One region of the Pseudarthrobacter kochi genome, then DNA from elsewhere that is predicted to be linked to it. Evidence: predicted binding sites of a transcription regulator. Region 1 holds the regulator's gene; the other holds the start of a gene.
The links. The regulator HrcA, encoded in region 1, represses chaperone genes, less so after heat shock. The targets are predictions, from matches to a motif close to TTNGCACTCGNNNNNNNCGAGTGCNAA.

Region 1 (7,313 bases):
CGAGGTCAGCAACTGGTCCCGCAGCCCGGAGCAGGCCTGCCGCCACAACCTCGCCTACTGGCGGGGCGACGACTGGTGGGGGATCGGCCCCGGCGCGCACTCCCACGTGGGCGGCGTGCGCTGGTGGAACGTCAAGCACCCCACCGCCTACGCCAACCGCCTGGGTTCCCGGCTCTCGCCGGCGGCCGGCCGGGAGACCCTTGACTCCGAGACCCGCAACGTGGAGCGCGTCATGCTCGAAACCCGGCTGAACTCGGGGCTGGAAATAGCCAGCCTGGGCGGACTGGGGGACACCGGACGGCACGCCGTCGCCGGACTCATCGCGGACGGCCTCGTTGACTCCGTGGCGGCCTTCCGCGGCACCCTCGTCCTGACGCTCAAGGGCCGGCTGCTCGCGGACGCCGTGGTCCGCAGGATCCTGCCGGACTGACCCCGCCTGCCGGCCTGCCGTGACCCGGCCCCGGCAGGGCAGCTCAGGGCAGGAGCTGCCGCGCTACTTGATCCAGCGGAGGTTGAACTCGTAGCGGTGCGGCTGGCCGCGGTTGACGTGGATGCCGGCCGCGACCGAGAAGCACGTCACGGCAATCCAGATGACCGTGGCCAGGACGGCGAAAATGTTGCCCACCACCGGCACGAAGACCAGCAGGTTGCACAGCACAGCAGCAATCGTGGGGGGCAGCGTGAAGTTGAGGGCTTCCTTGGACTCCTGCGCCGTGAACGGCCCGCGGTCCTTGAAGATCAGGTAAATCAGCAGCGAGGGAACACAGCCCAGGATGCCGCCGAAGTGGGCCAGCGTGGCCCACTGCCGGTCCTCGTTCGCCGTGAGCGGCAGCGCATTTGCGGGAACGCCATGGTACGGGGGCTGGCCATGGCCGGCCTGGTTGCCGTTGTGTTCGCGTGCGTCATCTGCCACGGTGTCGTCCTTCGGATTGCGGGTGGTGCGTTGGTGCCTGCAGGTGCCAGGGCTGCGCCGGGAGCGCAGCCGCCGTACCAAGAATACTTGCTCGGGCACGGAATCACGGATCGGCCCGCTGGCAGGGACGCCCGGCAGCCCCGGTCAGGGAACGGTGAGGAAGTCGATGACCTCTTCCACCCGGCCCAGCAGGGAGGGCTCCAGATCGGCATAGTTGCGGACCGCGCCGAGAAGCTTTTGCCAGCCCAGGCCGATGTCCTCCTTGGTGCTGTGCGGCCAGCCGAAGGCCGTCAGGATCCCGGTCTTCCAGTCCACCCCGCGGGGGATCACCGGCCACTTCTCGATTCCCAGGACGGCGGGCCGGATCGCCTGCCAGACGTCCACGTAGGGGTGGCCGACGATCAGGACGTTCCCGGCCGCGCCGGGGGTGGCCATCACAGCCGCGGCGATCCTGGATTCCTTGGAGTCGGGCACCAGGTGGTCCACCAGCACGCCCAGCCGGCGCCCGGGGCCGGGCCGGAAAGCCGCCACCGCGCCGGCGAGGTCGTCAATGCCGTGCAGAGGCTCGACGACGATGCCCTCCACCCGGAGGTCGTCACCCCAGACCTTCTCGACGAGTTCGGCGTCGTGCTTTCCTTCCACCCAGATCCGGCTCGCTTTGGCGACCTGGGCGCGCTGGCCCTCCACCCGGACGGAGCCGGACGCTGTTCTGGTGCCAGCGGCGGCTGCGGCGGACCGGGGCGCCGGCGGCATGAGCCGGATCGGCCGGCCCTCCAGCAGGAAGCCGAAACCGAGGCGGAAGGACCGGGACTTGCCGCGGCGGTCTTCAAGGGCCACCACATGCATCCCGCCGGACTTCTCCACGCGGGTGACGGCACCCACCCAACCGGACTGCACATCTTCGAGGACCATTCCGCGCTCCACGGGCACTTCAGGCAGCTGGGCCTTGGCGGGGGCGGACAGGTCCTGGGGGCCCCAGTTCTGGTACGACATCGGATACACACTGCTTTGCGCTCGGTTTGCTGCTGCGGGCTGTGCCCCAAAACACGCGCCCCGGGAGGAACGCCCGGAGCGAACTCAATGCTAACAACGCGGCGACTCATATTAGACTGGTTAGCACTTAGGCATGTCGAGTGCTAACCGCTGCGTGTCCGGCCACTGCGTATCCGGCGCGGCCGGCGGGCGGCGGCACCGGATGCGGGACAGTCGATAGGAGGTGGAGCGTGAGCGAACCGCGCAAACTCGAAGTGCTGCGCGCCATCGTGGAGGACTACGTCCATTCGCGGGAACCCGTCGGCTCCAAAGCGCTCGTGGAGCGGCACCACCTCGGCGTGTCCAGCGCCACGATCCGCAATGACATGGCGGCCCTGGAAGATGAGGGCCTCATCACGGCTCCACACACCAGCGCCGGACGCATCCCCACCGACAAAGGCTACCGGCTGTTCGTGGACCAGATTTCGGCGGTCAAGCCACTTTCGCCGGCGGAACGCCGCGCCATCCAGGCCCTGCTGGAAGGCTCCGACGACCTCGACGACGTCCTGGACCGGACGGTGCGGCTGCTTTCCCAGCTGACCAACCAGGTCGCCGTCGTGCAGTACCCGCACCTCAGCCGGGCCAAGGTGCGGCACATCGAATTCGTCCTGCTCGCCCCCCGCAAGGTGCTCGCCGTGCTGATCGCGGACACCGGCAAGGTGGAACAACGCGTGATCGACGTGGGGCAGGACCTTCAGGACGAGGCCCTGTCCGAACTGCGCACCCGCTTCCTCGGCAGCCTCACGGGGACGCCGCTGAACCTGCTGCCGCAGTCCCTGCAGTCCCTGATCGGCAGCTGCCCGCCGGCGCGGCGCAACGCCGCCCAGGCGTTGGCCCGAGGCCTCGAGGCCCTGGCCGCCAGCAGCCGCGAGGAGCGGATGGTCATGGCCGGAACCGCCAACCTGGCCCGCTCCAACGTCGACTTCCCGCTGACCATCGGCCCGGTCCTGGAAGCCCTCGAGGAACAGGTGGTCATGCTCCGCCTGCTGAGCGACATGGCCGCAGACCCACGGGGCGTCACGGTCAGCATCGGCCGGGAAAATCCCTACGACGGGCTCGCCGAGGCCTCTGTGGTGGCCACCGGCTACGGACCGGACGCGACGGCGAAAGTCGGGGTGCTGGGTCCCACCCGGATGGACTATCCGACCACCATGGCCGCCGTCCGGGCGGTCGCACGCTACCTTTCAAGGATTCTCGGCCCCTGACGGGCCGCGTCCACCCGCAACAGGCAGTGCCCCACCGGCAGTACAAAAAGGAAGAGATACACACTTTGAGCAGCCATTACGACGTTCTTGGAGTCTCCCGCGAAGCCACGGGAGAAGAGATCAAGAAGGCTTACCGCAAGCTGGCGCGCAACCTCCACCCGGACGTGAACCCCGGGGATGACGCCTCCGACCGGTTCAAGGCCGTCACGCACGCCTACGAGGTGCTGTCCGATCCGCAGAAGCGCCGGATCTACGACACCACCGGCAACGAGAACGGCACCGACAATGGCTTCGGCGGCGGCAGCTACTCCGGCCAGGGCTTCGCGTTCCAGGACATCTTCGAGACCTTCTTCGGCGCCGGCGGGCAGGCCGGACCGGCGTCCCGGGTCCGCCGCGGGCAGGATGCCCTCATCAGCGTCCGGATCGACCTCCGCGACGCCGTCTTCGGCGTCAACAAGAAACTCGAAGTCGACACCGCCGTCACGTGCCCCACCTGTGAAGGCTCATGCTGCCGCGAGGGCAGCCACCCGGAACGCTGCGACATCTGCGGCGGCTCCGGCCAGGTCCAGCGCGCCGTGCGTTCCATCCTCGGCCAGGTCATGACCACGGCACCCTGCGGGTCCTGCGAGGGCTTCGGCACCGTCATCAAGGATCCCTGCAACGAATGCGCGGGCCAGGGCCGCATCCGCAGCCGGCGCACCCTGACGGTCAAGGTCCCCGCCGGCGTCGCCACCGGCACCCGCATCCAGCTCTCCGGGCAGGGTGAGGCAGGCCCCGCCGGCGGACCCGCCGGCGACCTCTACGTGGAGATCCGGGTCAACACCGACGCCACGTACGTCCGCGACGGCGACGACCTGCACGCAAGCCTCAACATCCCCATGACGGCCGCCGCACTCGGCACCGAGCTCACGCTCGACACCTTCGACGGCCAGCAGGAGATCGACGTGAAGGCCGGCACCCAGTCCGGCGAGGTCATCACCCTCCGCGGACTCGGCGTCACCCACCTGCGCGGCTACGGCCGTGGCGACCTCAAGGTCCATCTCCAGGTCGACACCCCTGCCAAGCTCGACGCCGCCCAGGAGGATCTGCTCCGCCAGCTCGCGAAGCTGCGCGGCGAACAGTTCACCGAAGGAAAACTCGCCGCGAGCGGCGGGGTCTTCGCGAAGCTCCGGGACCGGCTCGGTAACCTGTAGCGGTGAGTAACCCGGTCTTTTTCACTGCCCCCGGCACCCTGGACGGGCTGGCCCCCGGGTCCGTCTTCGTCCTTGACGGACCCGAGGCCCGCCATGCGGTCACGGTGAAGCGTCTTGGTGTGGGGGAGGCCGTCGACATCGCCGACGGCGCCGGGAAGCGGCTGACCGGCGCCGTGTCCGCCGTCGCGCCCGGCGAGCTGACGGTGGAATGCTCCGGGCTGTCCGAGGAGCCCCTGCCGGAGGTCCGGCTGGTCCTGGTCCAGGCCCTCGCGAAAGGCGACCGGGACGAGCTCGCCGCGGAGACAGCGACCGAACTGGGGATCGACGCCGTTGTGCCCTGGCAGGCCGAACGCTCGATTGTCCGCTGGAAGGCCGAACGCGCGGCCAAGGCCCACGCCAAGTGGCAGTCGGTCGTCACGGCGGCGGCCAAACAGGCACGCCGTGCGTGGATCCCGGAAGTCCGCCCCGCCGTCGACGGCGCCGGCCTGCAGGCGGCAGTGGCCGCCGCGGACCTCGCCATCATCCTGCATGAGGACGCCGTCCGTCCGCTGCGTCAGGTGCTGGAGGCCTGGCACCACACCAGGGCCGGTGGCGCCGGCTCGGGCAGCGACGGCCCGGGTGGGGGCCGCGAGGTGCTGCTGATCGTCGGACCCGAGGGTGGCATCAGCCCGCGGGAAGTCACCAGGCTCTGCGACGCCGGCGCGGTGACAGCCTTGCTGGGGCACCATGTGCTGCGCTCGTCCACGGCCGGTCCCGCCGCGACGGTCCTCGCCAGCGACATCCTGGGCCGCTGGTAGCCCGGGTTCAGCCCAAGACGCGATCGGCTGCTCCATAACGGCCCTTCTGAGGGTTCAGAACGGCCGTTACGGAGCAGCCGATGCCAAATCCGGCAGGGTTGCCCTATTTAGCAGGAGCTGCCCTATGTGACTGTGAACCCGCGGGTATCAACGTTCAGGTCCTCGGCCGGATTGCCATCCTCAAGCTGGGAGACCCGGACCTCATAGCTGCCGGGGCCAAGGTTGACCGACAGGCTGAAGGCTCCCGATTGGCCTGCCTCGGCAGAGACCGTGACCGTCCCGTTCAGGTACTTCGTCTCGACGCTGCCGTCGATGCGCAGAATCTCCCACCGGAGCTTGCCGCCCGCAGCGGTGCTGCGGCCGGAGATCTTGACCGCACCGTCCGCCACGGAGGTCCCTTCCTGGGGATCGATGATCCACACCGGGGCGACCATCCCTGCGCTGCGTGACGTCGGGGAACCAAGCCGGACATGGTTGAAAGCGACATAGTCGGTATGCCCGTCCACCAGCACCACCACCTGGATCTGCTGGCCGGCGTCGATCAGCCCCGCGCTGGCAGCGGCCGCCGTCGCGGTGTAAACGAGCTGCTGCACCGCCCGCTCGGCCATGGCCGGATCCACATTGCTGTTGAAAGCGTCCGCCGACATGTCCACGGTGATGACGTTTTTGCCGGAGATGGAGCTTGCCAGCTTCTTCGGGTTCTGCCAGGGAGTGAAGAAATCAGGATCGAGGGGCTTCTGGGACATCATGACCCGGACCGCCCGCGTGACGGGGTTGTCCTGTTCCGGGACATCACGGAACTCGCGGTAAAGGAACGTGCTGTCATTGCTCCGGCCGATCCAGTACACCGGCGCCTTGTTGGACGCCTGGGACGTTTCCAGCGGTGCGCTGGTGGTCGGCGCGGATGCCTGGGCAGACAGGGCCTGGGCCGGCGGGCTGGAGTCCGTGATGCCGGGCTGGGGGGTGGCCACGCAGCCGGACAGGGCCAGCGCAGCAGGCAGCACCACCAGCAGCACGGCCCGGCGTGTCCGCCTGCCTGCTGCTGTCTGCCCCATCCCGCGTTGCCTGATGGCCGCCGCCTTCGCTGCTCGGTTACTGATTGTCCTGCTGTCCGCTCACCGGCTGAAAAGACGTGGCGGAGGCCGATTTCCAGCATCGCACACGGGCCCGGCGCGAAACCGTGGATTCAGCCAGCGGCCAGGAACTGCAACGGGAACGATATCCGGCTGATACAAAGTTGATACCTAACGTTCCGATCCCCGCTTAGGCAGGACAGGCCAACCGCCGGCCGGCACGGTACACGAGGACTTCGGCTGGGACAGAGCCCTCTTTGCCTACTCCTCGGGTGCGCCGGACCCAAGCCAGTCAGCTGCCATGGACTTCGGACGCCACGTCATCCCGCTCGTCCGGCAGGAAATCGCGCACCGGAAGGCCACCAGGCGTCCTGCTGGGTGCCGTTGATCCGGCGTCGTCCGACCGCCCCGGCGCGGGCGCAACGCCGGATCCGAACGGGCGCCGGGTCCGCCGTGCTGGCGTAAGATGGACGTACCCGTTGCCCCGGCCGCGGACGGCGAGCACCGCCGTCGGGCCGGATCACGGCACAGACCATTTCCGAACTGGAGGGGACCAGAGGCCCGCGGGCCAACACCATGACTGAAGCAGCGAACGGCAAGGCCCGGATCAGCGCCGGAGAGCGCTCCGCAGGTGAATTCCCCCACTCCCTACCAGGGCTGCGGACGGAGGTAGTCCTGTTCGACAGTTCCGATCAGATGGTCCAGTCCCTCGGCAGTCATGACGAGGCCCTGCGCTTCATCGAGACCCAGTTCCCGGCCGTCGACTTCCACGTCCGCGGCAATGAGCTCGCCATCAGCGGGCCTGCCGCCGACGTACCGCGGATCATGCGCCTGCTCAACGAGGTCCGGGGCCTCGTCGCCCGGGGCACCGTCATCACTCCCGCTGTCCTGCAGCAGCTCGTGTCGATGCTCCGGACCCAGTCCCTGCAGAACCCGGTCGACGTGCTCACCCACAACATCCTCTCGAGCCGGGGCAAGACGATCCGGCCAAAGACGCTGAACCAGAAGAACTACGTGGACGCGATTGACGCCAACACCGTGATCTTCGGCATCGGACCGGCCGGTACCGGCAAGACGTACCTGGCGATGGCCAAAGCCGT
Region 2 (7,313 bases), on a different contig from region 1:
AGCCCGCTGGGCGTAGAACACGTCCCGCAGGATCTTCATGTAGCCGCGCTCCCCGTGCGCAAAGACCTGCACCCGGCCTTCAGGCCAGACGGAATCCCGCACGGCAGTGACCAGCAGGTCACTGGCGCCGGCAGGCACGCCGCCGCGCATAAGCCAGTGCAGCTCGACGCCGACCGGCGCGGCAATGTCCTGGATATCGGCGCCGCCATCCACCTCGAGGAAGGCAAGGCCACGGGCATCCGCCGGAAGCGATTCGATGGAGGCAGCGATGGCCGGCAGGGCGGATTCGTCGCCCGCGAACAGGTACCAGTCCACGGCCGGATCCGGGTTGTAGCCGCCCCCCGGGCCGGTGAAGACCAGGGCGTCGCCGGGCCGGGCGGACGCCGCCCACGGACCGGCGAGGCCTTCGTCGCCGTGGATCACGAAGTCGATGGCGATTTCCCCGGCCGCCTCGTCGACCCAGCGGACGGTGTAGGTCCTGGTGTGCGGCCACTGGTCGCGAGGCAAGGTCTCCCGGATCGCCCAGAGGTCCAGTGGCTCCGGGTACTCGACCCCGGGCTGCGGAAACACGATCTTGATGTACCGGTCCACGTAGGCGTTGTTCACGTAGCCGGCGAAACCCGGACCCCCGGCAATGATCCGGACCATGTGCGGCGAGAGCTGCTCGCGGCGCAGGACGGTGAGATTGGTCTGCGGGCGGGAATTCCGGGTGGCCGAGGTGGCGGCGGGGACTGAGGTCATGGGTCAAGCCTAGCTAAAGTGCCTGTGCGGAACCCTGACTGTTAAGCGGGCCAGGGGAGCGGCGGGAGTTCCCAATCCACAGTGCCATCGCCTTGTTCCTGGAGCAGGGTGTTGGTGTGGCTGAACGGCCGGGAGCCGAAGAAGCCCCGTGAGGCTGAGAGCGGACTCGGGTGGGCGCTGGCGAGCACCGGTGTGGGACCCAGCAGCGGCCGGACGGTCCCGGCGTCCCTGCCCCAGAGGATCGCCACGAGTGGCGCGCGGGAGCCGCCGGCTGTGACACGGTTGGCCACGGCACTGATCGCCGCTGCTGTGATGGCTTCCCAACCCTTGTTCCGGTGCGATCCTGCTGCCCCTGACCGGACGCTGAGGACCCTGTTGAGGAGCAGCACACCCTGTTCCGCCCAGCCACTGAGGTCACCGTGGATCCGCGGCGGCAGCCCCAGGTCGGCGTCGAGCTCTCTGTAAATGTTGGCAAGGCTGCGCGGGATGGGCCGGGTGGCGCCGTCCACAGCGAAGGACAGCCCGACGGCATGGCCGGGGGTCGGATACGGGTCCTGGCCCACTATCAAGACCCGGACGCCCGCCAGAGGCTGCCGGAACGCCCGCAAAACGTTCGACGGCGCCGGCAGGACATCGTGGCCCCCGGCAACTTCCCGGCCCAGGAAAGCCAGGACGTCGCGCAACTGCCCCTCGACCGGGGCCAGCGCCTCGGCCCAGCCGGCGGCCACGAGTTCATACAAGGGCAGGCTGGCCATCTCCTCGAAGCTGACGGACTGGCTCGACGCCGGCTCCAGCTCGAAAAGGGCATCGGAATCAGGCGAGTCGGAGTTAGGCACAGGGCCCATTCTCGCAGGGTGGCAAATGACAACCCTGTTATTCGCCCGTAGCATGGGGGAAGACTTTTCACCGGATCCAGCCGTAACGGAACAAGCAGGGAGTGTGTCATGGCCGAGCAAGCGCAAGAGCACCTGTCGACGGCGGAATCGCCTGCCGCCGGGACCAGCCCCGAGTCGCCGCTGAGCAGCCGGGACCAGCAGATGCTGGCGCTGGAACGGCAATGGTGGAAGTACGCCGGCGCCAAGGAACAAGCCATCCGCGAGCTCTTCGACCTCTCCGCCACGCACTACTACCAGATCCTCAATGCCCTCATCGACACCGAGGATGCACTGGCCCACGATCCCATGTTGGTGAAGAGATTGCGTAGACTACGTACGTCACGCCAACGTGCGCGGACTGCTCGCCGCTTAGGCTCAGACGCGTAAAAGCACAGCCGAATGCGCGGATTCCCGCGCGGAAGCCGGCGTGGTCAATTCGTCAGAAATCAGCAAGGACATCGTTTCACCATGACCAAATACGCTCGGGATGAATTTGATCGGGTCCCGGAGACCTCCGCACGTCAGGGTGTCCACCGGGCAGTTGCCGAATCCCGCCACCGCCGCCGTTTGGTTCCCATCCTGGCCGTCGGCGCCGCAGCCCTGGCCATCGGCCTCGTGGCCTTCCTGTTCATGCCGAAACTCGGCTTCACCTCGGCCGGAGACACCCTGGCGGTTTCGGCTGAGCAGAGCGGCAGCAGCGCCGCCGCGTCCCCCGCTCCCACGGCGTCCAGCGAGGCCCCCGCGAGCCAGACGGCCAGCGAGACGCCGTCCGCGCCTGCTGCGCCCCCCGCTACCCCCTCGGCGGTTGCCGCCATCGACAAGACCCAGCCGGTAGCAGTCTTCAACGGCACCACGACCGCCGGACTGGCGAACCGCGTGGGCAGTACGGTCTCCACCGCCGGCTGGACCCTCGGCACACTCGGAAACTGGGGCGGGGTGCCCCAGCAGCGCTCCGTGATCTTCTACAGCGGCGCCGCGCAGAAGGGCAATGCCCAGGCCCTCGGCCAGCTCCTCGGCATCCCCAGCATGGTGGACTCGGCCGAATTCCAACTGCCGCTCGTCGTCGTCCTGGCGCCCGGTTTCAAGTAATTCCTTCCGGTGACGCCTGAATACTATTGGCTGCCGGACCCGTCCCCGTTCTGCGCCACTGCCTGAGCCTGTGGGTACAGTATTTGCATTCCGCCGCCCACAATGTGGTGGGGCGCCCGCCAGCCGACTGAAAGTGTGATCACCATGGCATTGGGAACCGTCAAATGGTTCAACGCCGAAAAGGGCTACGGCTTCATCACCGTGGACGGCTCCGGGGCCGACGTCTTCGTGCACTGGTCAGCCATAGCGGGGGACGGCTACCGTGCCCTGGACGAGGGCCAACGCGTGGAACTCGAAGTCGGCGAGGGCGAAAAAGGGCCGCAGGCCGAAAGCGTCCGGCCCGCCCCGTGACCTTCACCGCCGCGTCGCACGGGCCGCAGGACCCTGCCGAAAAAGCCACCGCCCGAAAGGCCGCCGGCAGCACTGTCCGACGCCGGGCTGTGGCACTGCGGCTGGGCCGTGCCGCCGCCGTGGCAACAGCGGCCGCGCTGACCACCACCGCCTGCCTGGGGCCGACAGGCGGCGCCCGCGTGGAGCAGGCAGACGCGAGCGGTGACGGCACCCTGCGGATCGGGCTGATCCTTGACAACACCGGCCCGCAGAATTTCCTCAACGCCCCCCAGCTGGCCGCCGCGAAACTTGCGGTCAAGGAAATCAACGCTGGCGGCGGTCACAAGGGCAAGCCGGTGGAGTTGCTGCCGACAACCATCAGCGGGGACACCGCAGCGCAGGCAAAGGCGCTGGCTGCGGCCAAAGCCGACGTCGTCATCGGTCCGACGGACTCCAGCCGGGCGCCCGCCGCCATCGATGTCCTGGCCAATGCCAGGATCGCCATGATTTCGCCCGCGAACTCCGCCAGCGGGCTCAGCGGCTATGAGAGCAAGGGCTACTACTTCCGCACCTCGGCGGCCGACATCGCGCAGGCACCAGTCCTGGTCAAGCTCGCCAAGGACGGCGGCGCGGCAAGTATTGCCGTCGTGTACGAGGAAGGCAGCTACGGCAAGGACGTGTCCAACGCAGTGGCCGCCGCTGCCAAACAGTCCGGCCTCGGGACCGTCGCCGTCACCGCGTTCGCCCCGGGCCATGCGCAGCAGGCGGCCGCTGCCGCAAAAGCCGCGGCTCCCGACGCCGTCGTGCTTGTCGCCCGTGCAGGGGCCCAGGGCGCGATCGCCGAACTGAACAACGCCGGGGTTGCCGGGAAGAAACTCATTCTCAGCGACGGGGCGGTCAACCAGTACGGTTCCGGCCTCGGCTCCAGTGCCCTCGACGGTACGCGCGGGATCCTTCCGGGGACCTTTGCCTCCGCACACTTCCAGGGCGAACTGGTGTCCGTGGATCCGCAGCTGCAGGACATGACCTTCGCCGCGGAGACCTACGACGCCGTCAACCTCGCCGCCGTCGCGGCCGCCGCGGCGCAGGACGACGCCGGAGCCTCCATTGCGGCCGGCCTGATCGCTGTCTCGGGCGGCAAGGTCCAGACCTCCGGCAGCGGACCCTCCGGCGACGCCGCGGTGTGCAAGAACTACCAGGAGTGCCTCGACCTTCTCCGGGCCGGCAAGCGCCCCGACTACGATGGGGAATCCGGGCGGATCGGCTTCGATGCCCACGGTGACGTCAGCTCCGCAAACTACGTGGTCTATACCTATGGGGCGGACAACATGTCGACCATGAGCGGCAGTGAAACGGCCAGCAGCAGCGGCAGTTAATCGCCCGTAGCGTATTGAGTCGTGCCGGAGTGGCCCCAGCTGGCCGATACTGGCCTTCCGGCACGTCCACTGCTTGCACTCTCCCCGGGGGAGTGCTAATTATTGAGTTAGCACTCCCGCGTATTGACTGCTAAAACGACGCCCGGTTCGCCCGGCCGCGAAGTTGCAGCAGGCGATCCTGGAGCGAAAGAAACACCTGGCTGGGGTGAGATCCCTGGCCCAGCGGCATACAGAGGCCGCCGGGCAAGGATCGTCCGTCGCGGGCACCGCAGCTTAGGTTCATTCTTAACGACTGTCCCGAAAGGACTACTGCCGTTATGGCCAAGATCATTGCATTTGATGAAGAGGCACGCCGCGGTCTTGAGCGGGGCCTGAACATCCTCGCCGACGCCGTCAAGGTCACCCTCGGCCCGCGTGGACGCAACGTCGTCCTCGAAAAGAAGTGGGGCGCCCCCACGATCACCAACGATGGTGTTTCCATCGCCAAGGAGATCGAGCTGGACGATCCTTACGAGAAGATCGGCGCCGAGCTGGTCAAGGAAGTTGCCAAGAAGACGGATGACGTCGCTGGCGACGGAACCACCACCGCTACCGTGCTGGCTCAGGCCCTGGTCAAGGAAGGCCTGCGCAACGTCGCGGCCGGAGCTGATCCCCTGTCCCTCAAGCGCGGCATCGAAAAGGCTGTTGAAGCCGTCACCCGCGAGCTCCTGGCCTCCGCCAAGGAAATCGAAACCAAGGAAGAGATTGCCGCCACCGCGTCCATCTCTGCCGGTGACAACGAGATTGGCGCCCTGATTGCCGAGGCCCTGGATAAGGTCGGCAAGGAAGGTGTCATCACCGTCGAGGAGTCGAACACCTTCGGCCTCGAGCTGGAGCTCACCGAAGGCATGCGCTTCGACAAGGGCTACATCTCCGCTTACTTCGTCACCGACGCCGAGCGCCAGGAAACGGTCCTTGAGGATCCGTACATCCTGATCGTCAACTCCAAGATCTCCAACGTCAAGGAACTGGTTGCTGTCCTCGAAAAGGTCATGCAGTCCTCCAAGCCGCTGCTGATCATTGCCGAAGACATCGAGGGCGAGGCCCTGGCCACCCTGATCGTCAACAAGATCCGTGGCACCTTCAAGTCCGTCGCCGTCAAGGCTCCGGGCTTCGGCGACCGCCGCAAGGCGCAGCTCGCCGACATCGCCATCCTCACCGGTGGCCAGGTCATCTCCGAGGAAGTCGGCCTCAAGCTTGAGACCGCCGGCCTCGAACTCCTGGGCCGCGCCCGCAAGGTTGTTGTGACCAAGGACGAGACCACCATCGTCGAGGGGGCAGGCGACGCCGACCAGATCGCCGGCCGCGTCTCCCAGATCCGTTCCGAGATCGAGAACTCCGATTCGGACTACGACCGCGAGAAGCTGCAGGAACGCCTGGCCAAGCTGGCCGGCGGCGTTGCAGTCATCAAGGCCGGTGCCGCAACCGAGGTCGAGCTCAAGGAACGCAAGCACCGCATCGAGGACGCTGTCCGCAACGCGAAGGCTGCTGTTGAAGAGGGCATCGTCGCCGGCGGTGGTGTTGCCCTGATCCAGGCCGGCCTCAAGGCTTTCGCCAACCTGAACCTCACGGGTGACGAAGCAACCGGCGCGAACATCGTCCGCGTTGCCATCGACGCTCCGCTGAAGCAGATCGCCTTCAACGCCGGCCTCGAGCCCGGCGTTGTGGTCGACAAGGTCCGCGGCCTGCCCGCAGGCCACGGCCTGAACGCTGCAACCGGCGAATACGTCGACCTGCTGGCTGCCGGCATCAACGACCCGGTCAAGGTCACCCGCTCTGCACTGCAGAACGCGGCATCCATTGCCGGCTTGTTCCTCACCACCGAGGCCGTTGTGGCCGACAAGCCGGAGAAGAACGCTCCGGCCATGGGTGGCGGCGACGACATGGGCGGCATGGGAGGCATGGGCGGTTTCTAACCACCCGGCTTCCGGGGCCGGGAAACCGGCCCTGAATGTCCCGTTCAACGACGGCGGTCCCTCCTTCGGGTGGGGCCGCCGCCGGCGTTAATCCAGGCTTACTGCCGGCGGGGACAGCGTTGGCGGCGACGGTCTGGCAGGATGGTGCAGTGACAATTACAGCAGCAGCCGACGGTTCGGCTTTAGGAAATCCCGGCCCGGCCGGATGGGCCTGGTACGTGGACGACGACTGCTGGGGGGCCGGGGGATGGCCGCACGGCACCAACAACATGGGCGAGCTCATGGCCGTGCTGGACCTCTTCCGCTCCACAGCGCACCTGCCGGGCGAGGATCTGCACATCCTTTGCGACAGCCAGTACGTCATCAACTCCGTCACCAAATGGATGCCGGGCTGGAAGCGCAAGGGCTGGCGCAAGTCTGACGGCAAGCCCGTGATGAACGTCGAGCTGCTCAAGGAAATTGACCAGGCGCTGGTCGGCCGCAAGTACACGTTCGAATGGGTGCGCGGCCACGCCGGGCATGACCTTAACGAGGCAGCGGATGACCGCGCCAGGGCCGCTGCCACGGCTTACCAGCAGGGCGTGGCCGTGCGCCAGGGGCCAGGGTTCGGCGCCGCGGCCGGGGCACCGTCTTTGGCAGCCCCGCCAGCACCTGCGGGCGCGCAGGCGGTGCCCCAGGGCGCGCCGACCGGCCAGCAGCAGTTGTTCGCCGAGCCTTCGCTCTTCGACGAGCCGGACCTCTTCAGCGAGTTCGACGAGGACACTACGCCCGCCCCGGGCACGGACGCGAGCCCGGAAGCAATCGTCGAGGCACTGGAGCGTGAGCTCCTCCGGCCGGAAACGCGTGCCGACATCGGACGCACCGGTGTGCTGCTGCACCCGGATTTTACCGAAATCGGCAGCTCTGGCCGGATGTGGACCCGGGACGCCGTGATGATGTCCCTGGCG

Region 2: a site for HrcA is predicted at 4,519-4,545, ahead of groL (chaperonin GroEL). Genes of this name have one in related genera too.

Annotation. Positions count from the first base shown of each region.
Region 1 covers NZ_JBVAYV010000012.1:18,205-25,517, reverse strand. The annotation lists gene hemW (radical SAM family heme chaperone HemW) at 1-430, shown strand, start outside; gene ACZY0Y_RS08290 (DUF4870 domain-containing protein) at 494-913, opposite strand; gene ACZY0Y_RS08285 (DUF3097 family protein) at 1,058-1,906, opposite strand; gene hrcA (heat-inducible transcriptional repressor HrcA) at 2,137-3,150, shown strand; gene dnaJ (molecular chaperone DnaJ) at 3,216-4,343, shown strand; gene ACZY0Y_RS08270 (16S rRNA (uracil(1498)-N(3))-methyltransferase) at 4,346-5,140, shown strand; gene ACZY0Y_RS08265 (GerMN domain-containing protein) at 5,263-6,195, opposite strand; gene ACZY0Y_RS08260 (PhoH family protein) at 6,790-7,313, shown strand, end outside.
Region 2 covers NZ_JBVAYV010000009.1:57,746-65,058, forward strand. The annotation lists gene ACZY0Y_RS07070 (siderophore-interacting protein) at 1-741, opposite strand, end outside; gene ACZY0Y_RS07075 (uracil-DNA glycosylase) at 783-1,586, opposite strand; gene ACZY0Y_RS07080 (DUF3263 domain-containing protein) at 1,686-2,003, shown strand; gene ACZY0Y_RS07085 (LytR C-terminal domain-containing protein) at 2,085-2,705, shown strand; gene ACZY0Y_RS07090 (cold-shock protein) at 2,850-3,056, shown strand; gene ACZY0Y_RS07095 (ABC transporter substrate-binding protein) at 3,152-4,411, shown strand; gene groL (chaperonin GroEL) at 4,729-6,366, shown strand; gene ACZY0Y_RS07105 (RNase H family protein) at 6,516-7,313, shown strand, end outside.